3 regions of the Pseudomonas veronii genome follow, and region 3 is predicted to be linked to each of the others. Evidence: riboswitches for the same ligand, from Rfam matches in the RefSeq annotation. Region 3 holds a riboswitch; each other region holds the start of a gene.

What was found. A riboswitch is a leader RNA that binds a small molecule or an ion and turns the genes downstream of it on or off. The one in region 3 is predicted to bind cobalamin.
Positions count from the first base shown of each region.
Region 1: it holds a riboswitch for cobalamin, as region 3 does, so the genes downstream of both, PverR02_RS21780 (ABC transporter substrate-binding protein) here and PverR02_RS18070 (CbtB domain-containing protein) in region 3, are expected to answer to the same signal.
Region 2: it holds a riboswitch for cobalamin, as region 3 does, so the genes downstream of both, cobO (cob(I)yrinic acid a,c-diamide adenosyltransferase) here and PverR02_RS18070 (CbtB domain-containing protein) in region 3, are expected to answer to the same signal.

Region 1 covers NZ_CP018420.1:4,773,163-4,783,606, reverse strand. The annotation lists gene PverR02_RS21795 (nucleotidyltransferase family protein) at 1-326, shown strand, start outside; gene PverR02_RS21790 (ABC transporter ATP-binding protein) at 420-1,187, opposite strand; gene PverR02_RS21785 (FecCD family ABC transporter permease) at 1,184-2,188, opposite strand; gene PverR02_RS21780 (ABC transporter substrate-binding protein) at 2,185-3,195, opposite strand; cobalamin riboswitch at 3,310-3,504, opposite strand; gene PverR02_RS21775 (DNA/RNA non-specific endonuclease) at 3,540-4,469, opposite strand; gene PverR02_RS21770 (M4 family metallopeptidase) at 4,604-5,665, shown strand; gene PverR02_RS21765 (protealysin inhibitor emfourin) at 5,694-5,999, shown strand; gene PverR02_RS21760 (aldehyde dehydrogenase family protein) at 6,055-7,446, opposite strand; gene ptrR (putrescine utilization regulator PtrR) at 7,550-8,422, shown strand; gene PverR02_RS21750 (hypothetical protein) at 8,468-8,677, opposite strand; gene PverR02_RS21745 (amino acid aminotransferase) at 8,789-9,985, opposite strand; gene uvrB (excinuclease ABC subunit UvrB) at 10,331-10,444, shown strand, end outside.
Region 2 covers NZ_CP018420.1:5,043,315-5,053,758, forward strand. The annotation lists gene PverR02_RS22955 (cobyric acid synthase) at 1-205, opposite strand, end outside; gene cobD (threonine-phosphate decarboxylase CobD) at 202-1,191, opposite strand; gene cbiB (adenosylcobinamide-phosphate synthase CbiB) at 1,184-2,092, opposite strand; gene bluB (5,6-dimethylbenzimidazole synthase) at 2,089-2,739, opposite strand; gene PverR02_RS22975 (cobyrinate a,c-diamide synthase) at 2,736-4,103, opposite strand; gene cobO (cob(I)yrinic acid a,c-diamide adenosyltransferase) at 4,100-4,711, opposite strand; cobalamin riboswitch at 4,792-5,035, opposite strand; gene PverR02_RS22985 (PQQ-dependent sugar dehydrogenase) at 5,135-6,448, shown strand; gene PverR02_RS22990 (C40 family peptidase) at 6,582-7,118, opposite strand; gene PverR02_RS22995 (C40 family peptidase) at 7,263-7,892, opposite strand; gene hda (DnaA regulatory inactivator Hda) at 8,106-8,810, opposite strand; gene PverR02_RS23005 (AI-2E family transporter) at 9,014-10,087, opposite strand; gene PverR02_RS23010 (DUF2066 domain-containing protein) at 10,131-10,444, opposite strand, start outside.
Region 3 covers NZ_CP018420.1:3,995,920-4,006,363, reverse strand. The annotation lists gene metH (methionine synthase) at 1-1,417, opposite strand, end outside; gene PverR02_RS18095 (fatty acid cis/trans isomerase) at 1,582-3,876, shown strand; gene nfuA (Fe-S biogenesis protein NfuA) at 3,971-4,555, shown strand; gene cobM (precorrin-4 C(11)-methyltransferase) at 4,809-5,555, opposite strand; gene PverR02_RS18080 (cobalamin biosynthesis protein) at 5,626-6,018, opposite strand; gene PverR02_RS18075 (CbtA family protein) at 6,015-6,719, opposite strand; gene PverR02_RS18070 (CbtB domain-containing protein) at 6,731-6,919, opposite strand; cobalamin riboswitch at 7,017-7,226, opposite strand; cobalamin riboswitch at 7,268-7,467, shown strand; gene cobW (cobalamin biosynthesis protein CobW) at 7,560-8,627, shown strand; gene cobN (cobaltochelatase subunit CobN) at 8,631-10,444, shown strand, end outside.

The DNA.
Region 1 (10,444 bases), 780 kb from region 3:
GCGCTGCACAGCGGCTGTTCGAGGATTTGGAGGTAGAAATTGAAGTGAAGAATCAGGCGCGCGTTCACCTTTGGTATGGCCAGCGGTTTGGCCGACCGTATCCGCAGCTGCACTCCGCGCGCGCCGGGATTGATCGTTACCTGGTGGCCGGGACGTGCATCGGGCTGGATGTGGCGACGGGCGAGGTGTATGCGCCGTTTGGTTTGACTGATATGGAGCAGGGCCTGCTCAGGATCAACCCGATCAATCCTGAGCCGGAGTTGTTTGCGCAGAAGGCGCGCAGCTATCAGGCGCGATGGCCTTGGCTGAGGATTGTCGAGGATTAGCCCAGCGCGCGCGGCCGTTCGGCAGGTGCTGCGCGCTGATCCCATCGCCGCCTCGCCGGGCTCGACAGCGCCGACATTTGAACGGTGTTGCCGTTAAGCGCGCAGTCGCAGAATCTGCGCCCCGTCAAACGGGTCCGTCAGGTAGTGCGCCTGCACCCCGAAGGTGTCCTGCAGCCGCTGCGGCGTCAGCACGTCCTGCGGCTTGCCCAGCGCCACCAAACGCCCGCGGTCCAGCACGGCCAGGCGATCACAGGTCAGTGCCTGGTTGAGATCGTGCAGGGCGATCAAGGTCGTCACGGGTAACGCCTGCACGCCCTTGAGAATCGACAGTTGATGCTGAATATCCAGGTGGTTGGTCGGCTCATCCAACACCAGAATCTGTGGCCGTTGCGCCAGGGCGCGGGCGATGTGTACGCGTTGGCGCTCACCGCCGGAGAGGCTGCGCCAGGCGCGGTTGCTCAAGTGCATGGCGTCCACGTCGTGCAGCGCCTGGCGCACGATGCGATCGTCTGCCTCGGACCACGGGCTCAGCGCTGACAGCCACGGGGTGCGGCCCAATGCGACAGCGTCGAACACCCGAATGGCATCGTCGGTGTCGGCCTGTTGTTCCACCACGGCCAGACGTTGTGCCACGGTGCGGCGGGGCAGTTCGCCCAGGCGCTCGCCACCCAGGCGTACTTCGCCATGAGCGGGGGTACGCAACCCGGCCAACAGTTTGAGCAAGGTGGATTTACCCGAGCCGTTCGGGCCGACGATCCCGAGGGTTTCGCCGGGCGCCACCTCCAGGTGGATATCCCGCAGCAACTCGGCTTCCCGCACCTTGAAGCCCAGCCCGCTGCAGCTCAATACCGGCGCACTCATCGAGGGTTTCTCCGGCCGATCAGAATCAGTGCAAACACCGGCGCGCCGACCAGCGCAGTGACCACGCCGACCGGAATCACCTGGCCCTTGATCAAGGTGCGCGACAGTACATCCGCTGCAATCAAAAACAGCGCGCCGCCCAATGCGCTGGCCGGCAACAGGCGCGAGTGCCCGGTGCCGAGCAGCAGGCGCGCGGCATGGGGAATCACCAGCCCGACAAAACCGATGGAGCCGACAATCGATACCATCACCGCCGTGACCAGCGCCGCGCAGCCCACCAGCACCCATTGCACGCGGCGCACCGGGATGCCGAGGGAGGCCGCCGAGTCGCGCCCAAAGGTGAACGCATCCAGCGCCCGACGATGCCACAGGCACACCGCCAACCCGGCGACCGCCACCGGCACCGCCAGCCACACCGACGGCCAACGCACGCCGCTGAGGTTGCCCAGCAGCCAGAACAGAATGCCGCGCGCCTGTTCGGAGCTGGCCGACTTGGTGATCAGGAACGCGGTGAGCGCATTGAACAGCTGCGAGCCGGCAATGCCTGCGAGGATGATCTGCCCGGTGCCGCTGGACGAACCGCTGGCCCGTGCGAGCAATACCACCAGCGCAAACGCCGCCATCGCTCCGCCGAACGCACCGACCGACAGCGAAACCAAGCCGCCGCCGACGCCCATCAGCACCACCAGGACTGCGCCGGTCGAAGCGCCGGCGCTGATGCCCAGCAGGTAAGGATCGGCCAGGGGGTTGCGCAACAACGACTGCAAAATCACCCCGCAGGTGGCCAGCCCGGCCCCGCATGCGGCGGCGACCAGGGCGCGGGTCAGGCGGTAGTTCCACACCACGCCTTCATCGATCGGGTCCAGCACGTAGCCGGCCGCCCACAGTTTGTTGGCGAGTACCTGCAACACCACCTGCGGTGCGATGGCGGTTTCGCCGATGGCCACGCCGGCGAGCACGGCGATCAGTAGCAATACCAGGGCGAGTAGGGTTCGTATCATTTCGGCAGGTCGTAGCCGTCGATGGCCGCAGCCAGTTGTTCAAGACCCTCGAAGGTCCGCACGCTGGCCTGCAGGGCCATGGCGTCGAGGATGATGATGCGGTTGTGTTTCACCGCGTCCATGTTGCGCGTCACCGGGTCGCTGCGCAGGAAGGCGAGCTTCTGTGCATGATCGTCGGCCGGGTAGCGGCGGCGGTCCATGCGGGCGATCACCAGCACGGTGGGGTTGGCCTTGGCGATGGTTTCCCAGCCGACGGCGGGCCATTCCTCATCAGACTGCACCACGTTGCGCAGGCCGAGCGTTTGCAGCATGAACTCGGGGACACCCTTGTGACCGGCCACATAGGGATCGCTGGCCATCTCGGCGCTGGAAAACCACACCAGCGCGCTGGCCTGCTTGAGCCCCTTGGCTTGCACGGTGGCGACGGACTTGGCCAGGCGCGCCTTGAGTTCATCGTTGAGTTGCTGGCCGCGATCCTGCACGTCGAAAATCTCCGCCAACTGGCGGATGCCCTTGTAGATCGTGTCGATGCGGAACGGCTCCAGCCGCGTGCCGTCGGCGCCCACCCGGTTGTTCTTGGCTTCGCAGTCGGAGGGCAGCAGGTAGGTGGGGATCTTCAACTCATGAAACTGCTCGCGGGTGCCCACCACGCCTTGCGGGCCGACCACCCATTCCAGCTCGGCCGCCACCAGTTGCGGGCGCTTGGCGATCACCGACTCGAAGCTCGGTTCGTTATTGGCCAGGCGTTCGATGCCGTCGTTCAGCGCCTTGAACTGTGGCAGCACGTTGTTGAACCACAGCGACGTGCCGACCACTCTATCGCCCACGCCGAGGGCATAGAGCATTTCGGTGGCAGCCTGGCCGATGGTCACGGCGCGGGCGGGCGCTTGCGCGAAGGTCAGGCTGCTGCCGCAGTTCTCCACCGTCAGCGGGTACTGAGTGGGGGCCGCTTGGGCCAGGGCACACAGGCCCAGGCCGGTGAGCAGGGCGGTAACGCGTGGCAGCATTGGGCAATCTCCTTGGAGCCGTACCTGGAACAGGGGGTGTACGGTTCGGAAACACGCCCTCGACCGCTGCGGGTGAGGCAGGCAAGGATGTCCTTCCCGGACACCCCGCCGGTTAGTGATTTTGCTGGGCCGGCAGGTCTCCTGACTGATGCGTCGTCGCCACGCTCCGGCCTTCCCGGACGGGGTCCAGTGGCAGTGGGGGAGCGGGCTCGGCATCTACAGTTGCGGGGGCAGTTCCGATTGGCGCGGTGTACCGCGCTTCGGATTCCCTATTAGTCCCGTTTGGGAACCGGCGCGGTATGGTAGTCGATCACGGCGGGGCGATATAGCCTTAGGTCGTCCGGTTACAGACGAATATCTTCAGGGCCCTGGATCAGCGCTTCAATTCGCGTCCCCGTGGCGCGCTCTTCATTGCTGAAACCATCGTAGTCGGCCAGGTTGGCGAAGCGGATACCGGTCAAGCGTTCGATCTGAATCACGCTGCGCTGGTAGGTTCTGAGCTGGCCGAACATGAGGTCGAGCTGACCCAGCTCGCGGTTTTGGTCGATCATGTAGGCGCTGGCGCAGGGCTTGCCGTCGTCGCTGAGGTAGGCGACCACTTTCCAGAACGCTTTGGGGATTTTAACGCCCCGGTAGACGCGGTCGTCGTCCGCCAACACCGGGCCGGTAAACACCGTGGCCCGGGCTTTCCAGCGTTGTGTGTTATCGAGAATGTAGTCCTCGAGTTCCAGCCAGGTCTTCTGGTTGAACCCGCTCATCTGCGGTGAGCAGTTGGTGAAGTGGAAGGTGTCGGCATTGGCGATGTTGGCCGCGTCACCCCAGTTGGGGTCCTGTCGGCGCACCAGATGACCGCGGTCCAGGCCATTGTCGGTGTAGAGCGCATCACCCACCTGTGCGCTGATGGGCAGGCGGCCGTCGTAGGCCCAGGCGTCGTTGCTGCGGATGATATCCACATGCTGTGCGCCATCGATATTGGCGCCCACGTAGAGTGCCAGTCGCCTCGAGCGCGACATGGTCACTGAGAAATGCGTGTAGTCCAGGCGCAGCGGCTGTACGTCAGCCAGCAGGGCTTCATCCACCGTGGGCCATGGCACCACGAAGCGGTCGAGAAACGCTTCAGCGTAGCCGCGCCGGTCCTGCAGGTCCTTGGCCGCGGTGACACGCGCAGTCGCCGCCCTGGCCTCCATGAGGCTGGGGCCAGCCGCGAGCAACGGGCGCAGGTCGGCGAGCCGGGGGCGGTGCGAAAGGTCGATTTTGGTGGCGCGTGGGGGCATTGTAAGTTCCTCGCAGTCCTCGGATTAACACTACTGCAGCATAGCTTCATGACAATTTGGCCCAAGCCGCCACGGCAGGACTATTCTTGAACGGTTACCCGGACGTTCACCCCACGCCAAAATGGAGCCAGCCAATGTGTGTTCGCCAGCATCGCAACCCGATTTTCTGCCTGATCCCGCCATACATGCTCGACCAGATCGCCCGCAACGGCGATAAAGCGCAACGGGAAGTCGCGTTACGCACACGCGCCAAAGACAGCACGTTCCGTTCGTTGCGCATGGTTGCCGTACCCGCCAAAGGGGCCGCCCACATGGCCCTGCCCATGGGCGCCGAAAAACGGCGTTCGATCTACAGCGCCGAGGGCGCCGATAGCCTGCCGGGCAAGTTGATCCGTGGCGAAGGGCAACCCGTCAGTGGTGATGTGGCGGTGGACGAGGCCTACGATGGGTTGGGCGCCACATTCGATTTTTTCGATCAGGTCTTCGACCGCAACTCCATAGACGACGCCGGTATGGCGCTGGACGCGACCGTTCATTTTGGCCAGAACTACAACAATGCATTCTGGAACTCGAGCCAGATGGTGTTTGGTAATGGCGATCAGCAACTATTCAACCGGTTCACGATAGCCCTTGATGTCATTGGCCATGAGTTGGCCCACGGTGTGACCGAGGATGAGGCCAAGCTGATGTATTTCAATCAATCCGGTGCGTTGAACGAGTCGCTGTCCGACGTGTTCGGCTCACTGATCAAGCAGTACGCGCTGCAGCAAACGGCGCAAGATGCGGATTGGTTGATCGGCAAAGGGTTGTTTACCAAGAAAATCAAAGGCACTGCGTTGCGCTCGATGAAAGCGCCGGGCACCGCGTTCGATGACAAGCTGCTGGGCAAGGACCCTCAGCCTGGGCATATGGACGATTTCGTGCAGACCTATGAGGACAACGGCGGGGTGCATATCAATTCCGGTATTCCCAACCATGCGTTCTATCAGGTAGCCACGAAGATCGGCGGGTTTGCCTGGGAGCGCGCAGGGCGTATCTGGTATGACGCGTTACGCGATGCGCGGTTGCGGCCGAACGCGGGGTTTCTGCGTTTCGCGCGCATCACCTACGACATTGCCGGTCGGCTGTACGGTGCTGGCAAGGCCGAGCACAAGGCGGTGAAGGAAGGCTGGAAAGCAGTGGGCATTAACGTCTGACAACCCGCCTGGGCGGTGAGGAACAGCCATGCAAATTTCGATCAAGGAAATTGGGGGACCCGCGTTTTTCCCGGGCCTGGCCCGACCGAACACCGTGGAACTGGAGACGCTGCCCGAGGCGGACCAGCAAGAGTTGCGGCAACTGATCGAGGCTTCACACTTCTTTCAGTTGCCGCAAAGCACCGCGCCGGAACCCGGTAATCCAGGCCAGGTGCATTACACCCTGACCGTGACCGAAGGTGAGCGCGAGCACACGGTCTGTGTGCTCGCGCCAGTGAAGTCAGAGGCGCTGGACGGGCTGGTGCAGTGCGTGCGCCGGCATATCCGCTGCTGAGCCTGCTGCGCAGCCCCGCGGGATCACGCTCCCTTGCCGCAGGGATTGCTGTGGATTATTTGCGATCCAGCCACACCGTCTGCGCATTGCAGAATTCCCGCACGCCAAAGTGCGACAACTCCCGCCCAAAGCCGCTTTTCTTCACGCCGCCAAACGCCACCCGCGGGTCGGACACGCTGAAGGCGTTGACGAAGATCCCGCCGGTTTCCAGCTGGTCGGCGATCTCGCGTGCTTTCGCCGAGTCGCGGGTGAAGATGCTCGCGGTCAGGCCGAACTCGCTGTCGTTGGCCAGGGCCACGGCGTGATCGGCGTCGCGGGCGCTGATGATGGAGGCGACGGGGCCGAACAGCTCTTGTTTGAACGAGGTCATCTGGTCGGTGACGTCGGCCAGTACGGTCGGTGCGTAGTAGTTGCCGGCGCCGGGCACTTTGTCGCCGCCCAGCAGCAGAGTCGCGCCTTCTGCCAGGGTCGCCTGGACCTGGCCGTGCAGTTCGTCGCGCAGGTCGAAGCGGGCCATCGGGCCGACGTAGGTATGGGTTGAGGTCGGGTCGCCCATCACCAGTTGGCGGCTGGCTTCGACGAACTTGGCGGTGAAGGCGTCCACCACGCCGGCTTCGATGATCAGGCGCTTGGCCGCGGCGCAGACTTGGCCGCTGTTCTGGAAACGGCCGATCACCGCGGCCTGGACGGCGGCGTCGAGGTCGGCGTCGTTGAGCACGATGAACGGGTCGCAGCCGCCCAGTTCGAGCACGCATTTCTTCAGCGCGGCACCGGCCTGGGCGCCGATGGCCATACCGGCGCGCACGCTACCGGTGAGGGTGACGGCGGCGATGCGTGGGTCGGCGATGGTTTTGGAAACACCGTCCTGGGTCACGTTGAGCACTTCGAACAGGCCTTCGGCAAAGCCGGCTTTGTGGAACGCCGCTTTCATCAGGTAGGCGCTGCCCATCACGTTCGGTGCGTGTTTGAGCACGTAAGTGTTGCCGGCGAGCAGCGTCGGCACGGCGCCGCGCAGGACTTGCCAGACCGGGAAGTTCCACGGCATCACCGCGAGGATCGGGCCCAGCGGGCGGTATTCGATGTGCGCGCTGCCGTTGTCCACCAGCGTCGGTTCCGCGGCGAGCATGGCTGGACCGTGGGCGGCGTACCATTCGCTGAGTTGCGCACATTTCTCGATTTCGGCGCGGGCCTGGACGATGGGTTTGCCCATTTCCAGGGTGATCATCTGCGCCATCGCTTCGGCTTGCTCACGCAGCGCGCCGGCCAGGGCCTGCAACCGCTCTGCGCGCTGGCTGAGCGGCTGGCGGCGCCAGGTGCGGAAAGCGGCGGTCGCGCGGTTGAGGGTGGCGTCCAGCTGGGCCTCGTTTTCATACGGGTAACTGCCGACCGTTTCGCCGGTGGCGGGGTTGATCGAGAGGGCGTGGGTCTGGTGAGCGATAGCGTTCATGGCACCGTCCTGCTGAAGGTTTGGATTGGAATCAGCGTAAGGGGCTATATCTTTTCTGGAAAGTGAATAATATTAAGCAATACGTTCACGATTGGAGAATGATTTGGACCTGGTGCAGCTGGAAATCTTCAAGGCCGTTGCCGAGCAAGGCAGCATCAGCGCCGCCGCGCAGTTGATTCATCGGGTGCCGTCCAACCTGACCACGCGCATCAAGCAACTGGAGCAGGATCTTGGCGTTGCGCTGTTTATCCGCGAGAAGAGCCGCCTGCGTCTGTCCCCGGCCGGGTGGAATTTCCTCGGCTATGCGCGGCGTATTCTCGACCTGGTACAGGAAGCCCGTGCGACGGTGGCGGGGGAGGAGCCCCAGGGCGCGTTTGCCCTCGGTTCGCTGGAAAGCACCGCAGCGGTACGTATTCCCGCATTGCTGGCGGCATATAACCAGAAGCACGCCAAGGTCGAGCTGGACCTGAGTACCGGGCCCTCGGGTACGATGATCGAAGGCGTGTTGTCGGGGCGTCTGGCGGCGGCATTCGTCGATGGACCGGTGTTGCATGCCACCCTGGAGGGCCTGGCGGTGTTCGAGGAGGAGATGGTGGTGATTGCACCGCTGCATCACGCGCCGATCACCCGCGGGCAGGATGTGAACGGGGAAAGCATCTATACCTTTCGCTCCAACTGTTCGTACCGCCACCACTTCGAGCGCTGGTTCGCACAGGACGGCGCGGTGCCGGGGCGGATTTTCGAGATGGAGTCTTACCACGGCATGCTTGCCTGCGTCAGCGCCGGGGCCGGCCTGGCGCTGATGCCGCGCAGCATGTTGGAAAGCATGCCGGGGTTTACCACGGTGAGTGTGTGGCCGCTGACGGACAGTTTCCGCGTCTTGCACACTTGGTTGATCTGGCGCCGAGGCACGGTGTCGCAAAGCCTAAACAGTTTCGTAAGGTTACTGGAGGAACGCGTCCTGGCAACCCCATAAAACCACTGTGGGAGGGGGCTTGCCCCTTCCACCTTTCAATCATCATCAGCCGCCGAATTGCAGGGTACCCATCGCCAATTTGGCCATTATCGCTGTCGCACCCAATTGCACCAGCCACAGGGCCAACCCGCCGAGGAATACGCCGAGGGCCACTTGCAAAACCAGGCTTTTCTGGCGCTTGGCTTGCGGCGCGCGCGGGGTGAAGTGGTCCAGTTCGTCGCGGTCGGCACGCAGGTCCAGGTCGTCGTTTCTCATAGGGCTCTCACAGCAAAGGGGCAGTCGGAGTTCAGTCTAGGGGAGCAGGGCGTTTTCTGACAGGCATTAAAAAGGGAAGCCGTAGCTTCCCTTCGTTCAGCGCCGCCAGGTTTATAGAACCTGAACAATCGCCTTCGTTACCGCACCAATGTTCGACTGGTTCAACGCGGCCACACAGATACGCCCGGTGTCCAGCGCGTAGATGCCAAACTCGGTGCGCAGACGGGTGACTTGCTCAACGGTGAGGCCGGAGTAGGAGAACATCCCACGCTGGCGACCGACGAAGCTGAAGTCGTGGCCCGGCGCAGCCTTGGCCAGTTCGGCGACCATCTGCTCGCGCATGCCACGGATGCGCAGGCGCATCTCCGCCAGCTCGGCTTCCCACTGGGCGCGCAGCTCAGGGTTGTTCAGCACTGCGGCCACGACCGCCGCGCCGTGGGTCGGCGGGTTGGAGTAGTTGGTGCGGATCACGCGCTTGACCTGGGACAGGATGCGCGCGCTTTCTTCCTTGGATTCGCTGACGATCGACAGCGCGCCCACGCGTTCGCCGTACAGGGAGAACGACTTGGAGAACGAGCTCGATACAAAGAACGTCAGGCCCGATTCCGCGAACAGGCGCACTGCGGCGGCGTCTTCGTAAATGCCATCACCAAAACCCTGGTAGGCCATGTCGAGGAACGGCACCAGGTTTTTCGCCTTGACCACGTCCAGAACTTGTTGCCAGTCGGCCGGGCTCAGGTCGACGCCGGTCGGGTTATGGCAGCAGGCGTGCAGCACCACGATCGATTGCGGCGGCAGGGCGTTGAGGTCGGCGAGCAGGCCGGCACGGTTCACGTCGTGGGTGGCGGCGTCGTAGTAGCGGTAGGTCTGCACCGGGAAGCCGGCTTTTTCGAACAGCGCCTGGTGGTTTTCCCAGCTTGGGTCGCTGATGGCAACCACGGCATTGGGCAGCAGTTGCTTGAGGAAGTCTGCACCGATCTTCAGCGCGCCGGTGCCGCCGACCGCTTGTGCGGTAATCACACGGCCAGCGCTCAGCAGCGGCGAGTCAGCACCAAACAGCAGCTTTTGCACAGCCTGGTCGTAGGCCACGATCCCGTCGATCGGCAGGTAGCCACGGGCGGCGTGTTGCGCCACGCGAATGGCTTCCGCTTCGGCAACGGCACGCAAGAGTGGAATCTTCCCCTCCTCGTTGCAGTAAACGCCCACGCCAAGGTTGACCTTGGTGGTTCGTGTATCGGCGTTGAATGCTTCGTTGAGGCCCAGGATTGGATCGCGTGGTGCCATTTCGACAGCGGAGAACAGGCTCATTTTTGCGGCAGCTCTTTGGGGGAAAGGAGGGACGTGTCGCGCTCCAGCCGAATGCACTAGAGCGGTGCACAAACGGGGAGCTAGTATAGAGGCCATCACGGTCAAGGGCGACAACCGAAACGGCTTTTCGGCCAAGTTTTTCGGTTTATTTACCGACCGTCAGTCTTAATCCAACCTTGAGCGTAGACGGCAGGTCGGACGATTGCCTTGAAACCCGGCACATTCGTCACCACTTCTACAGCTATCATGGTTTTTTCCTGCAACCTGCGATGAAAATTCGCGGGTCGCTGAGCTTTTTTCGTCCTTGGTGGAGTGCAGCCGGGGGTGACTTGAAAGAGGTACGTTATGTCGGATTTCCAGCTCGTCACCCGCTTTGAACCCGCCGGCGATCAACCCGAAGCGATTCGCCAGATGGTCGAAGGCATCGAAGCGGGCCTGTCGCACCAGACGCTGCTCGGG
Region 2 (10,444 bases), 1.0 Mb from region 3:
GCGCCAGGTTGGCGGCCTGCGCCTGCACCGCCTGGGCACGGCCGATTTCGCCGCCTTCGGCCGTCACCGCGCTGTTGAGCGCCATGTTCTGCGGCTTGAACGGCACCACCGCCACGCCCTGGCGCACCAGCCAGCGGCACAAGGCGGTGACCAGGGTGCTTTTACCGGCATCGGACGTCGTGCCTTGCACCATCAGCGTACTCATACCGCGTCCTTGTAGGCGATCAGGGCCTGTTCCAGGCGCTGCCAATCGGCGTCGGTGTCGGGCAGGCCGAAACGCAGGCTGCTGTCGTGGACAAACAGGCGCAGTAGAATGCCGCGCTGGGCCATGAAGTTGTGCATGCGTTCGGCGTGAGGGGTGATCAGCCATTGAAACAGGGCGCAGCCGCCCTGGGGTTGGAAGCCTTGGCGCTCGAGCAAATCGAACAAGCGCTGGCCGGCTTCCAGGCAACGGTTGCGTTGCCGGGTGTGCCCGGCGGTATCGCGCAGACACGCTTGGCCGATCACCCGCGTCGGCCCGCTGACCGCCCACGGCCCGACCTGTTCGGCCAACAGCTTGAGCAACTTGCGCTCCGCCAGCACAAACCCCAGGCGCACACCGGCCAGGCCGAAGAACTTGCCGAACGAACGCAGCACGATCAGGCCGACCTGATGGGCCTGGCTAGCCAGGCTCAGGTGCGGCGTGACGTCCATGAACGCTTCGTCCACCACCAGCCAACCGCCGCGCTGGGCCAGCCGCGCATGCCAGTCGAGCAGCCGTTGCGGGGTCAGGCTCAGGCCCGTGGGGTTATTCGGGTTGACCACCACCAGCACGTCCAGGCTGTCGAGAAAGAAGTCGACCTCCTGCTCCTGCACTTCGCGCACCACGTAGCCGGCGCGACGCCAGGCCTCGGCGTGCTCGGCATAGCAAGGTGACAGCACGCCGACCTTGCCGCCCCGGCGCAAGCGCGGTAGCAGTTGGATCGCCGCCTGGGAACCCGGCACCGGCAATAAATGCGCAGTGCCATAGTATTCGCTGGCGGCTTGCTCCAGACCGTCGTCGGTTTCCGGCAGACGCGCCCAGGCGCGCAACGGAATCTCGGGGACCGGCCACGGCCAGGGCGCCAGGCCGCTGGACAGGTCGAGCCATTCGGCCTCGGCAATCCCATATTCAATCGCCGCCTTACGCAGCCGGCCACCGTGCTCAAGCATACAATTGCCCCCCGACGCATAGGATCAGCAGCCACAACCATACGCCGCGCTGCACCAGTTGCCAGCCGCGGTCGATGGCGTCCGCATCCGCCGCCGGGCCTTCGCCCAGTGGCGGACGCTGGTGCAGCTCACCGTGATAGATCGCGGCACCGCCCAACTCGACGCCCAAGGCACCTGCCCCCGCCGCCATCACCGGACCGGCGTTGGGGCTGTCCCAGGTCGGGCCCTGACGGCGCCAGCATTTGATGGCCAGCCTGGTTTTACCGAGTACGGCGTAGGTCAACGCCACCAGGCGTGCCGGAATATAGTTCAGTACATCGTCGATCCTGGCCGCCGCCCATCCGAAACGCTCGAAGCGTTCGTTGCGATAGCCCCACATGGCGTCAAGGGTGTTGCTCAAGCGGTACAGCACCACGCCCGGCACACCCGCGACGACAAACCAGAACAGTGCGGCAAACACCGCGTCGCTGCCGTTTTCCAGCACCGATTCGGTGGCGGCGCGAGCGACTTCAGTGCGATCCAGTTCACTGGTCTGGCGACTCACCAGGTAACTCACGCGCCGCCGGGCTTCGTCCAGGTCATCACCGCGCAGGGCCTGGGCCACCGGGATCACGTGCTCGCCGAGACTGCGCATGCCGAGGGCACAGTACAACGCGAGGATCTCCAGCACCCAGCCGATGTAAGGCGCCCACGACAACGCGGTGGCCAACAGCGTCAACGGCACCACCGCAATAAACCAGGCGGTCACGCCATGGCTGCGCCAGCCACGGCCACCGCTGTTGAAACGCTGCTCGATGCGCGCGGCGAAGTTGCCGAACGCCACCAGCGGATGCCAGCGCCTGGGCTCGCCCAGCAGCGCATCCAGCGCCACCGCAGCGACACACAGCAAGGCCACACTCATTGACGCACTCCCCAGGTATTTTCATACAACATGTCGCTCAGCGGGCGCGGTTCGGCCCAGCCTTCGAGCTGCAACATCGGTGCCGGATAGAACGCTTCGACCGGCCCCAGGCACAACACCGCCAAGGGTTTCGCGCCGGGCGGCAAGCCCAGCAGGTCGGCCAGGGCCTGCGGTTCGAACAACGACACCCAACCCATGCCCAGCCCTTCGACCCGCGCGGCCAGCCACAGATTCTGGATCGCGCAGGACAGCGAGGCCATGTCCATTTCCGGCAAGGTACGCCGGCCGAAGATATGTCGCTCGCGCTCATCCATCAGCGCCGCCACCAGCACTTCGGCGCAGTCGTGGATGCCTTCGACCTTGAGCTTCATGAACGTATCGGAACGCTCGCCCAAGGCCTCGGCGGTGCGTATGCGTTCTTCCTCCACCAACTGTTGAATCCGCCCACGCAATGGGCGGTCGCTGATGCGGATAAAACGCCACGGCTGCATCAAGCCGACGCTCGGCGCCTGGTGTGCGGCCTGGAGCAAGCGCTGCAGCAGTTCGGGAGCCACGTCACCGCCGCTGAAGTGACGCATGTCACGGCGTTCGGCGATGGCACGGTAGACGGCGTCGCGCTCGGCCTGGGGGAAAGCGTTGTCGGTCATGAGCCTATCGCGGGCAAGCCCGCTTCCACCGTGGATTCGTGCTGTGGCGCAGCGTGCGGTGCGACTCGCTCGGGCGCAAACAGAGCGGCCACGGCCCGGGGGTTGGAGGGGAAGTAGAAGTGAACGTAGGAAGCGGTCAGCCGCCCCTGTCGATACACCGCCTCGGCCCCGCGCCCGCCATTGGGGCTCACGCCACGGGCAATGGGCACCCAGTCGGTGCTGGTCAGCGAGTGGTGATAGGTGTGCCCACGCAACACGCCCTCGGGCAATTCGACGCTTTGCAGAGCCAGCGCCGCGAGCTTCTTTTGCATCACCGCAGCGCCCTGCAGCAGGCCGACCAGTCCGGCGCGGAGGCCGTCGACATCGGTGAGCGAGTCCAGTAGATAGAGCATGCCGCCACACTCGGCGAGCAGCGGTTTGCCGGCAGCGTGATGGGCACGGATCGCCTCCAGCATCGCGGTGTTTTCCGACAGCGCCTGGTGATGCAATTCCGGGTAACCACCGGGCAGATAGAGGCTGTCGGCGTCTGGCAATTGGCGATCATGGATCGGCGAGAAGAAGCTCAACTCGGCGCCCATCGCCCGCAGCAGATCGAGGCTGGCACCGTAAGTGAAGGCGAAGGCTTCGTCACGCGCGACGGCGATCCGCACGCCAGCCAGCAACGGTTCGGCGCGGGTTACCGGCGGTGCGGCAAAGGTGACCGGCGGCGGCAACGCAACCTCGCAACTGCTGCCCAACGCTTGGGCGGCGGCGTCCAGGCGCAGGTCGAGGTCATTCAGTTCGCTGGCTTGCACCAGGCCCAGGTGGCGACTGGGTAATTCGATAGCAGTCTCGCGGGACAACGCGCCATACCAGCGCAGGCCTTCGGTGAGGCTGCCTTCGAGCAATTGCGCATGGCGCAGGGTGCCGACGCGGTTGGCCAGCACGCCGGCGAACGGCAAGTCCGGCTGATAGCGTGCCAGGCCGAGGGCCAGGGCGCCGAAGGTCTGCGCCATGGCCGTGCCATCGATCACGCCGAGCACCGGCACACCGAAGTGCCGCGCCAGGTCGGCGCTGGAAGGTGTGCCGTCGAACAGCCCCATCACGCCTTCGATCAGGATCAGGTCCGCCTCCCCCGCTGCTTCCCACAGTAGGCGGCGACTTTCCTGCTCACCCACCATCCACATGTCCAATTGATACACCGGCGCACCGCTGGCGCGCTCGTGGATCATTGGGTCGAGGAAGTCCGGGCCGCATTTGAACACACGCACCTTGCGCCCCAGGTTGCGGTGCAAGCGCGCCAGCGCGGCGGTGACCGTGGTTTTGCCCTGGCCGGACGCCGGTGCGGCGATCAAGACAGCCGGGCAATGGCGGGGCTGATTCAAAGTTCGACGCCTTTCTGTGCCTTGATACCGGCCTGGAACGCATGCTTGAGCATGCCCATGTCGGTGACGGTGTCGCCCATTTCGATCAGTTCAGGCTTGGCGCCACGGCCGGTGACCACCACGTGCTGCATCGGCGGGCGGGCCTGCAGGTCGCTGAGGACTTGATCGAGGTCGAGGTAGCCGTGCTTGAGCGCGATGTTCAGCTCATCCAGCACCACCAGGCCGATGCTCGGGTCTTGCAGCAATTGGCGGGACACCGCCCAGGCGGCCTCGGCGGCCGCGATGTCGCGCTGGCGGTCCTGGGTTTCCCAGGTAAAGCCCTCGCCCATTACATGGAAACGCACTTGCTCGGGGAAACGGCGGAAGAACAGTTCTTCGCCGGTGCTGTTGCGCCCCTTGATGAACTGCACCACGCCGCACTGTATGCCGTGGCCCATGGCGCGGGCCAGCATGCCAAACGCCGAGCTACTCTTGCCTTTGCCGTTGCCGGTCAGCACCAACAGCAAGCCGCATTCGTTCGGGGAATTGGCGATGCGTTCATCGATCACGGCTTTTTTGCGCAGCATGCGCGCCAGATGGCGTTCGTCGCGCTCGGGGGAATCGGTCATGGCAGCTCTCCGTTGGGGCTGGACAAAAAACGGCGGGCAGGAAAAAACAACAACAGACAGCCAAGCATCGCCCACCGTGATGCTGTTGGATGATCCAGGCCGGTCTCCGGGCTCATGAGTGGCGCGCTAGAGCGCACGCCGACGGCGCGCCTTCCCATATCGCGGGCGATACAGTGGCAAACAGCACCGTCTTGACTCATTTACCGTTGCGGGGGCAGCGCCGGAATCGCGGCAGCACTGTGTACAAGTGCGCTCACTCACCGGCTTCCCTGTTTCACTCAGTCGACCCGTGGGTCACAGAGCACCTGGAACAAGCGGCGAAGGTTAGTGGGTTGGGGGTGGAGCGTCAATTAAAGCTGGCCTTGCACTTGAACCATCGCCGCATCGGGCGCCTCTACCCTTACAGGCATCCAGGAGAAAACCATGCATAAAACAAGACTCGCCTTACTGATCATGCTCGCGGGCACCCTCGCCGCCTGCGGGGAAAGCTCGACCCTGAAGGTGTCCGATGGCACCGGGCCTTCACCGCAGCTGCCGGAGCCGAACAAGACCCTGATCCCCACTGTGAACATCGCCCCGGCCATCGGCTGGCCGGCGGGCACCCAGCCCACGGCCGCCGCCGGCACCCAGGTGGTGGCGTTCGCCGAAGGCCTGGACCACCCGCGCTGGCTGTATGTACTGCCCAATGGCGATGTGCTGGTGGCGGAAACCAACGCGCCGCCCAAGCCGGACGACGCCAAAGGCGTGCGGGGTTGGGTGATGCAGACAGTCATGGGCCGCGCCGGCGCCGGTGTGCCGAGCCCGAACCGCATCACCCTGCTGCGCGATGCCGACCATGACGGGGTCGCGGAGACCCGCACCGTGTTCCTGGAAAACCTCAACTCGCCCTTCGGCATGACGCTGGTGGGCAATGACCTGTACGTGGCCGATTCGGACAAGCTGTTGCGCTTTCCCTATCAGACCGGCGAAACCGCGATCAAGGCCGCCGGCAGCAAGGTCATCGACCTGCCAGCGGGCAGCATCAACCATCACTGGACGAAAAACGTGGTGGCCAGCAAGGACGGCAGCAAGTTGTATGTGAGCGTCGGTTCCAACAGCAACGTCGCCGAGAACGGCCTGGAAGCGGAACAAGGCCGCGCGGCGATCTGGGAAGTCGACCGCGCCAGCGGCCAGCACCGTATCTTCGCCTCCGGCCTGCGCAACCCGAACGGCATGGCCTGGGAACCGCAGAGCGGCAAGCTGTGGACGGCAGTGAACGAGCGCGACGAGATCGGCAGCGACCTGGTGCCGGACTACATCACCTCGGTCCAGGATGGCGCCTTTTATGGCTGGCCCTTCAGCTATTACGGGCAGCATGTGGATGTACGCGTCACACCGCAGAACCCGGACCTGGTGGCCAAAGCCATTGCGCCGGACTACGCCGTAGGCCCACACACCGCCTCGCTGGGCCTGACCTTCGCCGAGGGCAGCAAACTCCCAGCGCCCTTTATCAACGGTGCGTTTATCGGCCAGCACGGCTCGTGGAACCGCAAGCCGCACAGCGGCTACAAGGTGATCTTCGTACCGTTCGAGGGCGGCAAGCCGAAGGGGCCGCCAGTGGACGTGCTGACCGGGTTCCTCAACAGCGAAGAACAAGCCATGGGACGACCGGTTGGCGTGGTCATCGACAAGCAGGGCGACTTGCTGGTGGCGGACGATGTGGGGAATAAGGTGTGGCGGGTTTCTGCGGCTAAGTAACTATTACAAATGTGGGAGGGGCGGTGCGACGATTCGTCTTGCCCACGATAGCGGTGGGTCAGTCACTGAATGCATGGACTGACACGCCCTCATCGGGAGCAAGCTCCCTCCCACATTTGGATCCTGGTTTGGCTTAGGGGTTGCGGGCCAAGTGCTCAGCCGGCAACACGCGCTTGGCGCTCAGGTAGGCGTTCTGCCAGTAGGCTTTGGACAAGGTGTCCAGCTTCACCGTACCGCCCGTCTGCGGCGCATGCACAAAGCGCCCTTCGCCGACATAGATCCCGGCGTGGCTGACCTGCGAGCCGCCACCCGTGGCGAAGAACAGCAGGTCACCGGTTTGCAGGTTCTGTGCGCTGACGTCCTGGGCGCGCATCACGATCAGTTCGCGCGTGGTGCGCGGCAGAGAGATACCCGCGGCATCACGGTAGACAAACCCGATCAACCCGCTGCAATCGAAACCGGAGTCCGGCGTATTGCCGCCCCAACGATAAGGCGTACCGACCAGGCCCAGCGCGCGGAACAGCACGTCTTCAGCGACCGGCGAACTCTGGCTGGAATAGTTGAACACTGGTTTAGGCTTGGCCGCTACGGGCGCAGGCTGCGGGCGGCTTGCGCAGGCGCTGAGCAGCGCGGCGCAAACAATAAGAATCAGGCGGGCCGAGGTCGACATGTGCAGAACAATCCTGGTCTGGATGCGGCTTTCGCTGCCGAACGCTGAAAACCAGAACGCGCAAGCATGGCTTGCGCGAACGGATTACAACAATGTCCAGAGATTCTAGCGCTTACACGTCAAACTTCAAGTATCACTTTAACTTTACTTGCTAGCGGTAATCGTCGTCGGGGCCATGGCGAGTGCGCGCTTGGCTTCGATGAAGGTTTTGCTCCAGTAGCTGTCGCCCAGGCTGTCGACTCGAACACCACCGCTGCGGCGGCTGCTGGAGTGGATAAACTGGTTATCGCCCAGGTAGATACCGGCGTGACTGACGCGACCGCGGCCACTGGTACTGAAGAAAAGCAGATCCCCAGGCTTGAGGTTGTTACGCGCGACCAACGGTGCATTCACGTTGATCATTTCGCGGGTGGAGCGTGGCAGGTTCATGCCAGCTTCTTCGCGAAACAGGTAACCGATAAAACCGCTGCAATCAAAACCGGCTTCAGAGGTACCGCCGAAACGGTAACGGGTACCGATCAGGGACATGCCGCGTTCGAGGATGCTGTCGGCCAGAACGGGAAGCTGATAAGGCTTGTTGCCAGCGAAGGCGGCCAGTTCTTTTTCGGTTGCCAGCTCTTCCTCATAAACAGTGGAAGACTGCGCAGCAACGAATTTTGCCTGATTTTTATACTGTTGATTGTGCTGCTCGGCCACTTGTTGAGGGTGGGAGGCGCAACCAAACAACAGAGCGACAAGTGCGAGAGGCACGAGGGGTGCGAAGCGATTTAGCATGGGCACGACCGTGGCTGATGTGTAAAGAAGTCGAGACTATGCCTTCTATCACATCGATTTGCAAATTCAATCGTGATCCATGTGACTTACTGTTTGCGTTATGACATCTAAGCCCTTAATACCCTTTGCGCGTGTTTTGCGTGGCCAAGCCGGCCAAAACGCAGGTTTCCTGGCGCCTGAAATTTGCCGAAGCCCCCGAAATACAAGGGCTGGCTACCAGCCGAGGGTTTCCTTGAGGAAGGGAATCGTCAGCTTGCGCTGGGCCTGCAAAGAGGCCTGATCGAGCTGCTCGAGCAAATCGAACAATGCGCTCATGCTGCGGGTGCCGCGGGTGAGGATAAAGTGCCCGACCTCGTCGGTGAGGTGCAGGCCGCGACGGGATGCACGCAATTGCAGGGCACGCAATTTGTCCTCGTCGGACAGCGGGCGCATCTGGAAGATCAGCGCCAGGGTCAGGCGCGACTTGAGGTCGGCCAGCTTGACCGGCAACTCACGGGGCGAGGTCGAAGCCGCGATCAGCAGGCGGCGCCCGCTGTCGCGCAGGCGGTTGAACAGATGAAACAGCGCCTCTTCCCAATCCGCCTTGCCGGCGACGGCCTGCAGATCGTCCAGGCACACCAGTTCGTATTGTTCGAGGTTGTCGAAAATCCCGATCCCGCGGTCCATCAACTCCGCCAACGGCAGGTAAACCGCCGGTTCGCCCATCTGCTCGAAGCGCAGGCACGCGGCCTGCAACAGGTGGGTGCGCCCCACGCCTTGCTTGCCCCACAGGTAGATCAGGCTTTCAGTCCACCCGGCGTCGGCTTCGCAGAGCCGCTCGACATAGCCGAGTGCTGCGGCGTTGGCGCCTGGGTAGTAATTGATAAAGGTGGCGTCGTCACGCAGACGCACACCTAAGGGCAGCTGAATCGGTTTCATGCTGACTGAACGGCTCCGATCGAACCGTTAGTGGCCTCTGTGAAAAGTTTGCAAAGTTTATACCCGTGACGCCGGGCGCACAATGCAGCAGACCATAAGCAAAATCAAAGGTTTGCGTTAACTTGTTGGATTTACGCAAATTGTTTGACGCCACAGCGCCAGAAACAACAAACCCGGCCTGGGCCGGGTTTGTGACACCGCGATTACAAATCGGGGTCTTCAACGCCCCCGTACATATCCGAATCCTTGTACAGATCGTGGACATGACGCACCAGCACCATGATCACCGCCGCCACCGGCAGCGCGAGCAGGATGCCGGTGAAGCCGAACAACTCACCGCCAGCCAGGATCGCAAAGATCACCGCGACCGGGTGCAGGCCGATGCGATCACCCACCAGCAACGGGGTCAGCACCATGCCTTCGAGGGCCTGGCCGACCATGAACACCGCGACAATCCCGAGCATCGGGTACAGGTCACCGCCAAACTGGAACAGCCCGGCCACCAGCGCCGCACCGATACCGATCACAAAGCCCATGTACGGCACGATCGCGGCCAGACCGGCAATCAAGCCAATCAACAGGCCCAGCTCCAGGCCGATCGCCATCAAGCCGGCGGCATAGATAATCCCCAGGGCCAGCATCACCAGCAGTTGGCCGCGCACGAACGCCCCCAAGACCTCATGACACTCCCCGGCCAGGGACACGATGCGCGCTTCACGGTCACGCGGCAGCAGGCTGCGGATCTTGGCCATCATGATGTCCCAGTCCCGCAACAGGTAGAACGCCACCACCGGGATCAACACCAGATTGGTCAGCCAGCCGATCAGCGCCAGGCTGGATGCCGTGGCCTGGCTGAGAACCACGCCGACGATGTCGGTGGTCTGGCCCATATGCTCGCTGATCGCAGCCTTGACCTTGTCGAACTTCCAGAAGCCATCCGCCAGCCCCAGCTTGGCCTGGGCCCACGGCATCGCCGTGTGCTGCAGCCAGTCGAGCATCTGCGGCGCCAGTTCATACAAACGGAACAACTGCTTGGCCAGCATCGGCACCAGCACCAGCACCAACGCCGTGATGATCAGCGTAAACAGCGCAAACACCGTGACCACCCCCAAAGTCCGCGACAGGCCGGCTTTCTCCAGGCGATCCACCACGGGATCGAACAGATAGGCGAGCAACAGCGCGACCAGGAACGGCGTCAGGATCGAATGCAGCAAGAACACAAAAACGCACAGCAGGGCGATCCCGCCAAGCCACACCCAACGACGCGTATCCGCCATACACCACTCCATCTTTTATCGGCTGCTATATAAAGCAGAACATTTACCAGCGAAAACGCAGTTGCGCCTGCGGCTCAGGGGCGACGACCGGCTGGGTGCCGTCCACTGGCGGTTGCGCAGCCAGTGCTTCACCCGCGGGAATCTCCTGCAACCTGGCCAGGCTCAGTTGAGTACGCAACTGATCGGCGCTGCCATTGACGCGATACACAATACGATTGCCATCCACGCGCTGCGGCTGGCCGCCAAACGGCTCGAGCAAGTGGCCCAACGCGGCGTAGCGCTCCAGGGTCATGCCCTGCACTTCGAGCAATTGCTCGGTGCTCGCGCCCGGCTTGACCACAAAGCGCGGCGCCAGTT
Region 3 (10,444 bases):
CGTGATGGATGAACTGCTCGACGCCTTCCTTCATGCTGATGGAGTTGACGATGCCCTTGCCCTGGATGCACTTGAGGCCGGCTTCGATCACTTCCCACTTGGAGGAGTCGATCATGATCGGCACGCGGGAGATGTCCGGCTCGCCGGCAATCAGATTGAGGAAGGTCACCATGGCCTTCTTCGAATCGAGCATGCCTTCGTCCATGTTGATGTCGATCACCTGGGCGCCGGCTTCCACCTGCTGCAGGGCGACTTCGAGGGCTTCGGTGTAGTTGTCTTCGCGGATCAGCCGGGCGAAACGGGCGGAGCCGGTGATGTTGGTACGTTCGCCGACGTTGACGAACAACGACTGGCGATCAATGGTGAACGGCTCCAGGCCCGACAGGCGGCAGGCCTTGGGGATGTCCGGGATCTGGCGCGGCGCGTAACCGGCCACGGCCTTGGCGATGGCTTCGATATGCCCCGGCGTGGTGCCGCAGCAGCCGCCGACGATGTTCAGGAAGCCGCTCTGGGCGAATTCTTCGATGACTTTGGCGGTTTGCGCCGGCAATTCGTCGTATTCGCCGAATTCGTTGGGCAGGCCGGCGTTAGGGTGCGCGGACACATAAGTGTTGGCCTTGTTCGACAGCTCTTCGAGGTACGGACGCAACTCGCTGGCGCCCAGGGCGCAGTTGAGGCCCACGGAAATCGGCTTGGCGTGGCTGACCGAGTTCCAGAACGCTTCGGTGGTCTGGCCCGACAGGGTACGGCCGGAGGCGTCGGTGATGGTGCCGGAGATCATGATCGGCAATTCGAAGCCCAGCTCTTCGAATACACCCTGCACGGCAAAGATCGCGGCCTTGGCGTTGAGGGTGTCGAAAATGGTTTCGATGAGGATCAGGTCTGCGCCGCCTTCGATCAGGCCCTTGGTGGCCTCGGTGTAGTTCTCCACCAGTTCATCGAAGGTCACGTTGCGGTAGCCGGGGTTGTTCACATCCGGCGACAGCGAGCAGGTACGGCTGGTCGGGCCGAGCACGCCGGCGACGAAGCGTGGCTTGTCCGGCGTCTCCAGGGTCTTGGCGTCGGCCACCTTGCGCGCGACGCGGGCACCTTCTACGTTCAACTCGTAGGCGAGCGACTCCATGCCGTAATCGGCCTGGGACACTTGGGTGGCGTTGAAGGTGTTGGTTTCGAGGATGTCGGCGCCGGCATCCAGGTACGCCTTCTCGATGGAGGCGATGACGTCCGGACGGCTGAGCAGCAACAGGTCGTTGTTACCCTTGACGTCGCTCGGCCAGTCGGCAAACCGTTTGCCGCGGTAGTCCTGTTCTTCCAGCTTATAGCTCTGGATCATCGTGCCCATGCCGCCGTCGAGGATCAGGATGCGTTCCTTGAGGGCTTGGTGAAGGGCTTGCAGACGAGCGCTACGATCGGACATGGGACTACTCTGTTCAGGCATTACGGAGGGCGTGGATCATAGCAAACCTGTGTGGATTTGGAGCATGTGCAGGTTTTGCATGAATATCGTTCATGTTGGTGCGCGTGTTAGATCGGTAGAATCCGCGGGATTTTCAATTTTGGCTTCATATCGGGACCAGGCTCATGCCGTATCGCATCATCATCAGCTTCGTTCTGTTGCTGATTGGCAGCACTACACAGGCCCAAGATCCCGCTCCGGCGCTTTCCTACACCCGTGATATCCAACCGATCTTCACTGAGAAGTGCGTGGCGTGCCATGCCTGCTACGACTCGGCCTGCCAGTTGAACCTGGGCAGTGGCGAGGGCGCGGCGCGGGGGGCGACCAAGGTGCTGGTCTACGATGGTGATCGCAGTCAGGCGACCAAGCCGACGCGTCTGTTCTACGACGCGTTCGGCAAGGCTGCCTGGCGGCACGAAGGCTTCACTTCCGTGCTCGACGCCCAAGGCAGCCAGGCTGCGTTGATGGCGCGCATGCTCGAACTGGGCCACAGCCGCGCGCCGTTGCAGCCCAACGGCAAGCTGCCGGAGGACATCGTGCTGGGCCTGAACCGCGAGAACATGTGCCCGCTGCCAGAGGAGTTCGACACTTACGCCGACGTGCACCCCAATGAAGGCATGCCGCTGGCCGTGACCGGCTTGAGCGACCAGCAGTACCAGACCCTGCGACGCTGGCTGGCCTCCGGTGCGCCGATTGACCAGCAAGGCGTGGCGCCAAGTGCCCAGGAAGCCGCACAGGTGCTGCAGTGGGAAAACCTGCTCAACGCCCCCGGCGCCCGCGAAAGCCTGGTCGCCCGCTGGCTGTTTGAACACCTGTTTATCGCACATCTGTATTTTGAAGGCGGTGAGCCGGGGCATTTCTTCCAGTGGGTCCGCTCGCGCACCCCCAGCGGGCAGCCGATCGACCTGATCAATACCCGTCGCCCCAACGACGATCCCGGTACCCGGATCTACTACCGGCTGTGGCCGATACAAGGGGTGATCGTCCATAAGACCCACATCACGTACCCGCTCAGCGCGGCGAAAATGGAACGGGTCAAAGCCTTGTTCTACAGCGGCGACTGGCAGGTCAGCGCCTTGCCGGGCTACGGTCCGGGCCGTCGTGCCAACCCGTTCGAGACGTTCGAGGCGATTCCGGCCCAGGCGCGCTACCAGTTCATGCTCGATAACGCCGAGTACTTTGTCCGCACCTTCATCCGCGGCCCGGTGTGCCGCGGGCAGATCGCCACGGACGTGATCCGCGACAACTTCTGGGCGCTGTTCCAGGCCCCCGAACACGACCTGTACATCACCGATCCGCTCTATCGCGGCCGAGCCACGCCGTTGCTGGCAATGCCCGGGCAGAACGACGACGTGGGCAGCGTGCTCAGCCTGTGGCTCAAGTACCGTGACAAGCGCAACGAGTACGAAGCGCTGCGTCGCTACCGCTATGGCGAGTTGCCGGCGCCCGGTTGGTCGACGCTGTGGGCCGGCAACGACAATGCGTTGTTGAGCATCTTCCGTCACTTCGACAGCGCGTCGGTCAATAAAGGCCTGATCGGTGAAGTCCCGCAGACGATGTGGTTGTTCGATTATCCGTTGCTGGAGCGCACCTACTACCAATTGGTGGTCAACTTCGACGTGTTCGGCAACGTCTCCCATCAGGCCCAGACCCGCTTGTACTTCGACCTGATCCGCAATGGCGCTGAACAGAACTTCCTGCGCCTGATGCCGGCCAATTCGCGGGACGATTTCCTCGACGATTGGTATCAGAACGGCGGCAAGGTCAAGTTGTGGATGGACTATGAGTCGATCGACGACGATAAACCCACCGGCCTGAAACTGAATGAAAAAGACCCGAAACGCGATTTCGTCAACCAGTTGCTGGCCCGTTATGGCGACCTCAATGCCAGCCCGGACCCGATCAATCGCTGTGTCGGCGCCTACTGCTCGCGGCCGGGCCTCGAACCGGTGCTGCGCGATGCCGAGCAGGCCCTGAGTCGCCTGACGTCACGCCCGGCGGCGGGGCTCAAGGTCATCGACCAATTGCCGGAAGCGACCATGCTGCGCATCGAAACCCGCACCGGTCATCGTGAGGTCTACAGCCTGCTGCGCAACCGTGCCCACAGTAATGTCGCGTTCATGCTGGGTGAGGCTTCTCGCTATCAACCGGGCCTGGACACGTTGACGGTCTACCCCGGCGTGCTGAGCAGTTATCCGAACTTCATGTTCAATATCCCGGCCGAGCAAGTGCCGGCGTTCGTCGCGGCCATGGAAAGTGCCCGCGACGCCCAGCACTTCGAGAAGATCGTCGATCGTTGGGGTGTGCGCCGCAGCCATCCGCAGTTCTGGGAGTACTTCCACGATCTGTCGACCTACATCCGCGAAACCACACCGTTGGAAGAGGGTGTGCTGGATATGAACCGCTATGAAAACCTCTGACGGTGATGGCGAGGCTTTTCCGACAAAATTACTGGGGCTTTGTATCTGCGTAATATTTTGGCGTAAACTGCCAGCAAGCCTGTGAGGAGTTTCCATGACTGCCATAACCATTACCGACGCCGCCCACGATTACCTGGCTGACCTGCTGTCCAAGCAGAACACCCCGGGTATCGGCATCCGCGTCTTTATCACCCAGCCTGGCACCCAGTACGCCGAGACGTGCATCGCCTACTGCAAGCCGGGCGAAGAGAAGCCGGAAGACACCGCGCTGGGGCTGAAAAGCTTCACCGCGTATATCGATGCCTTCAGCGAAGCGTTCCTCGACGACGCGGTGGTCGACTACGCCACTGACCGCATGGGCGGCCAATTGACCATCAAGGCGCCGAACGCCAAGGTGCCGAACGTCAATGCCGACAGCCCGGTCAACGAGCGCATCAATTACTACCTGCAAACCGAGATCAACCCTGGGCTGGCCAGCCACGGTGGGCAGGTCAGCTTGATCGACGTGGTGGATGACGGTATCGCCGTATTGAAGTTCGGCGGCGGCTGCCAGGGCTGCGGCCAGGCGGATGTGACCCTGCGTGAAGGCATCGAGCGTACCTTGCTGGAGCGCATTCCGGAGCTCAAGGGCGTCCGCGATGTGACTGACCATACGCAGAAAGAAAACGCCTACTACTGAGTCAGGTGTTCGCTGCGAGCAAAAAAACGGCGCCCCGTGAGCGCCGTTTTTTTATGCTTAAAATTCAGCCGCTTACGCGACCTACCTAACGCTGAACATTAAGTGTGGGAGGGAGCTTGCTCCCGATAGCGGTGTATCTGTCGATTGATAAGTCGACTGACCCGCCGCTATCGGGAGCAAGCTCCCTCCCACATTTTATTTTGTATTTGTTTAGTTAAATCAGTGTTTTATGTTTGTTTTTTGATGTTTTTGATTAGGGGCGGTACAGGTGTGCATGCCCGGCCCGATACAGCGACGACGCGCTGAAACTGTCACTGGCCAGCACCCGACCCACCACAATCAGCGCCGTGCGCCTGAAGCCCTTGGTCGCGACTTTTTCGGCAATGTCCGCCAAGGTGCCGACAGCCCAATCCTGATCCGGCCAGGTCGCGCGGTGTACCACGGCAATCGGGCAATCCGCGCCATAGTGCGGCAGCAGTTCGGCGACGATCTTCTCCAGGTGATTGACCCCCAGATGAATCGCCATGGTCGTGCCGTGGCGGGCCAGGCTGTCGAAGTCTTCACCGGCGGGCATGCGGGTTTTATCGGCGTAGCGGGTGAGAATCACGCTCTGGGCGATGTCCGGCAGGGTCAGTTCAGTCTCCAGCAGCGCCGCGCAGGCGGCCACGGCGGTGACGCCGGGAATGATCTGGAACGCAATGCCCAACTCGCGCAACAGGCGGATCTGTTCGCCAATTGCGCCGTACAGGCTTGGATCGCCGGAGTGGACTCGCGCCACATCCTGGCCCTTGGCATCGGCGGCCTTGATCAGCTCGATGATCTGTTCCAGGTGCAGTTCGGCGCTGTTGACCACCTGTTCGGCCTGATGCCCCTCCAGTACCGCCGCCGGCACCAGCGACCCTGCATAGATGATCACCGGGCAACTGCGGATCAGCCGCTGGCCTTTGACGGTGATCAATTCCGGGTCGCCGGGGCCGGCGCCGATGAAGTAGACGGTCATGGAGAAATCCTGTGAAAAAACGCGCGAGCATGAGGAACGCTCATGATCGGAAGCGGCGATTATCGCGGTTTCAGTCGACGCAGGCCAATGCCAAGGTGGCCCGGGCGGATTTTTTGCGCGGGACCAACAGGCGCGCAGGGGCGCCGCCGAGTTGTTCGGCCAGGGCCAGGGCGGCGCTTTCGGCGATGCCGTAACAACCGGTATGGGCAAAGGCGACGGCGGACCTGTGGCTCAGACGGTCGTCATACATCGCCAGGTGCGCCGCGCTGAAGCAGTGCAGCGGCAGGTTCAGCCATTGGGCCAGGGCCAGCAAGCCCGGTTCATCCTGCTTGCGATCAAGGCTGGCCAGGGCGGTGATGCGATGGCGCTCGATACCGCCCTCGGCGAGGGCGGCGTTCAGCAGGTCCAGCAGGGCTTGAAACTCGCAGCCGCGCTGGCAGCCCAGGCCGACCACGAGGGTCATGCGGTGTATCGATCGTCGCGGTTGCGGCGAAACAACCAGGCGCTGATCAGCCCCAACGCCAACCAGAACGCGATGTTGGTCAGTTGCGAGGCGATCTTGAACTGTGCTTCCAGAGCCTCAGGGGCCAGCATCGAATGCACTTCAGGTTGCGGAGCGCCAATCACATGAGGCACCACGAGGATTGCCGCGCCCAGCGCTTTGAGCAGCCAGTTGCCACCGAATACCAGCAGCGCGATACCGGCCGCGGTTGAGGCCGCCGTGCCGATCCACCAGATCTGCCGTTGTGCCAGGTCGGCGGCGGCAGTGCCCGGCAATTCCGGCGGCAGGCCCAGGGTTGGCGCCAGGACGAAGGTCGCGTAACCGGCCAGGCCCCACAGCAGGCCTTGAGCCGTGCGAGTCGGCGCGCGCAGGGTGTAGAGCCCGGCGAGCATCAAGGCGAAACCGACCGCCACCACCAGATTGCCGCCGGTGGTCGACAGCACGCGCTGCCAGCCGTCTTCCGGCTCCCAGGCTTCGGCGTCATGGGCGTGTGCAGCGGTGCCGGCGGCGTGCTCGTGTACCACTTGCGTCGCGGCCGGGGCTTTTTCAAAGGTTTCCGCCTGCATGATTAGCGGGGCGACCCAGAAACTTTGCAGCAAGGTCAACAACAGGGCGGCCAGCAGCCCACTGAAACCTGCGGTTTGCGCAATACGCTTGATCATGTCGGCAGGTCTCAATGGCACGGGAACGCGGCGCTGTGGCGGGTATCGTGGGCGGCGTTGTGTACCGCTTCGATATGCGAGAACCCGGCGAAATACACCAGGCACGCGCCGAGGATCGACGCGCCGATGGCGGCGCCCAGACGTTGGCTCAGGGTGGCGGTGCTGCTGGTGCTAGACGAGGTGCTGCTGATGATCGACATGGCGCGTCCCTTCAGGGGTTCAGGGTGACACGAGCGCATGCAAAACCCGCGAGCCAGGCACGCAGGGTTCAAACAGCGCCCGCCCACCGCGGGTTTGTTAGATGATTTTTTTCGGGCCGGTCTCCGGGCTTGCGAGGGGGCTCTTGAACTGAGTCCTGAAAGCATCGCCTTCCCATGCACAACGCACAGTGGCCGTGACGCTTCGCTCGCTTACCGTTGCGGGGGCAGCACCGGACTGGTCATATCGCTATGACGCACCGGTTTCCCGTTTCACCCTGTGAAGGGCACCCGAAACAAGGTGTGTAGGAAAGCATGCAGGGCGACGGTAGTCAAATTGACTGAGCCCCTGTAGCCTTGCACCCTCGAGGTTCTTCGGCCCAGGCCGAAGCTAAGAAGGGAACGCGGTTCAAGCCGCGGCTGCCCCCGCAACTGTGAAGGGTTTATCTGACTGCCACGCCACTGCCATCAAGGCGGGAAGGCGCAGCCAGCGCCGGTCGCAAGACCCGCAAGCCCCAAGCCAGGAGACCTGCCTCGCAACCGATTTTTCAATTCAACCGGGCGGGGTGATCCGGTGACGAAATCTGCTGCTGCGCGTCGCGCAGGGCCTATCGTCCCGTATGCCCGCCCCCAAGGGCATCCGATGAAAACACTGGCCAAACTCCCCGTCACCATCGTTACCGGCTTTCTCGGCTCGGGCAAAACCACCTTGCTGCGCCATATGCTCGATAACGCCCAGGGCCGTCGCATCGCGGTGATCGTCAACGAATTCGGCGAGCTGGGCATCGACGGTGAAATCCTCAAACAGTGCTCCATCGGCTGCACCGAGGAAGAAGCCAACGGCCGCGTGTATGAACTGGCCAACGGCTGCCTGTGCTGCACCGTGCAGGAAGAGTTCTTCCCGGTGATGCGCGAACTGGTTGCCCGTCGCGGCGACCTTGACCATATCCTCATCGAAACCTCCGGCCTGGCCCTGCCAAAACCCTTGGTCCAGGCGTTCCAGTGGCCGGAAATCCGCAACGCCTGCACGGTCGATGCGGTGATCACCGTGGTCGACAGCCCCGCCGTGGCGGCCGGCACCTTCGCCGCCTTCCCGGATCAGGTCGACGCCCAGCGCAAACTCGACCCGAACCTGGACCACGAATCACCGTTGCATGAACTGTTCGCCGACCAACTGGCCAGCGCCGACCTGGTGATCCTCAACAAGTGCGACCTGATCAGCCCCGACGACCTGGCCCGCGTGCGCCTGGAAGTCGCCGAAGAGTTGCCGCCGGCGGTGAAGATCATCGAAGCCAGCAGCGGTCGGGTGCCGCTGGACGTCTTGATCGGCCTGGGCGCCGGCTCTGAAGAGCACATCGACGGTCGCCACAGCCATCACGATCATCATCACGAAGGTGAAGACGATCATGATCATGATCACGATGCGTTCGACTCCATTTCCATCGACTTGCCCCAGTCCGACGAAGCCCTGCTGCTCGACGCCCTGAGCCAATTGGTGGTGCAGCACGGCATCCTGCGCGTCAAAGGCTTCGCGGCGATCCCGAACAAGCCGATGCGCCTGCTGATCCAGGGCGTGGGCACGCGCTTCGACAAACACTTCGACCGCGCCTGGAGCGCCGACGAAGCGCGCATCACGCGCCTGGTGCTGATCGGCCAGGACCTCGACGCGGCGGGCCTCGAAGCGCAATTGCGCGCCGCCCTCAGCGTTTAACCCGTGCACCTGCTCAGGACCCAGCCCGGCGGTTTCGTCGCGGACGACAACATTGCCGACCTTGGGCAAACCCCCGCCGAGCTGGTGATCCTGTGCAGCGGCGACTCCAGCCTGGCGCTGCTGGCCGAAGCGGCCCAGCAGTTGCCCGAGGATTACCCGAGCCTGCGCCTGGCCAACCCGATGCAGGTGCAGAACCATGCATCGGTGGACCTGTACGTCGATGAAGTGCTGCGCCACGCCAAGGTCATCCTGATTTCCCTGCACGGCGGCATCGGCTATTGGCGTTACGGCGTCGAGCGTCTGGTGGCGTTGGCCGAGCGCGGGGTCACGCTGATCCTGGTGCCGGGGGATGACCGCCCCGACCCGGAACTCAGCGGCCTCAGCACCGTGGATGCCGCAGCGCGTGACCGCCTGTGGCAGTTCCTGCGCCAGGGCGGCCTGGGTAATGCGCTGGATTTTTATCGCTGCCTGGCCAGCGCCTACCTGGGCCGCGACTATGCCTGGGCCGAGCCGCAAACCCTGGCGCGCAGCGCGATTTATCACCCGCGTAAGGCCAATGCGTGCCTCAACGACTGGCAGTTGGATTGGAATCCTGAGTGCCCGGTGGCGGCGGTGCTGTTCTACCGCTCCCATCTGCAAGCGGCCAATACCGGTTTTATCGATGTGTTCTGCCAGCGTCTGCAGGCGGCGGGCCTGAATCCGTTGCCGATGGCAGTGGCCAGTCTGAAGGAGCCCGGCTGCCTGACGGTGGTCGAGGACTGGCTGGATGAGGTCGGGGCGGCGGTGATTCTCAACACCACCGGCTTTGCCCAGTCCAGCCCCGAAGCGCCGCATTTGCGCCCGTTTCGCCGCAATATCCCGGTGATCCAGGCGATTTGCGCCCAGGACAACCAACCCGCCTGGCAGGCCAGCGAACAAGGCCTCGGCCCGCGCGACCTGGCGATGCACATCGCCTTGCCGGAACTGGACGGGCGCATCATCAGCCGACCGATCAGCTTCAAGGACCTGGCCTGGCGCAGTGAGCGCAGCCAGTCGGACGTGGTGTGCTACCGCGCAGCGCCGGAACGCATGGACTTTGTCGCTGAACTGGCGCGCCGTTGGGTTGAACTGGCGCGGGTGCCGAATGCCGACAAGCGCATCGCCCTGATCCTGGCCAATTACCCGACGCGCGACGGCCGCATCGGCAACGGCGTCGGCCTGGACACGCCAGCGGCGGCGCTGAATATCCTGCGGGCCTTGCAGGCCGAGGGTTATCCGCTGCCCGAAATCCTGCCGGAAAGCGGCACCGCGCTGATCCACGAACTGCTCGGTGGCGTCACCAACGACCTGGACAACCTCGACCTGCGCCCGTGCCACCAAAGCCTGGGCCTGGACGACTACGAGGCGATGTTCAAGCGCCTGCCCGAAGCCAACCGCCAGGCAGTGCTGGAACGCTGGGGCACGCCGTACAACGACCCGATGTGCCGCGACGGCCGCCTGATGATCGCCGGCCTGCGCCTGGGCTTGACGTTTATCGGCATCCAGCCGGCCCGCGGTTATCAGGTGGACGCCAGCGCGGTGTACCACGACCCGGACCTGGTGCCGCCTCACGCTTACCTGGCGTTCTATTTCTGGTTGCGCCACACCTACGGCGCTCACGGCGTGATCCACGTCGGCAAGCACGGCAACCTGGAATGGCTGCCGGGCAAGGGCGTCGGGCTGTCGGAAAATTGCTGGCCCGACGCGCTGCTCGGGCCGCTGCCGAATATCTATCCGTTTATCGTCAACGACCCGGGTGAGGGCGCCCAGGCCAAGCGGCGCACCCAGGCGGTGATCAT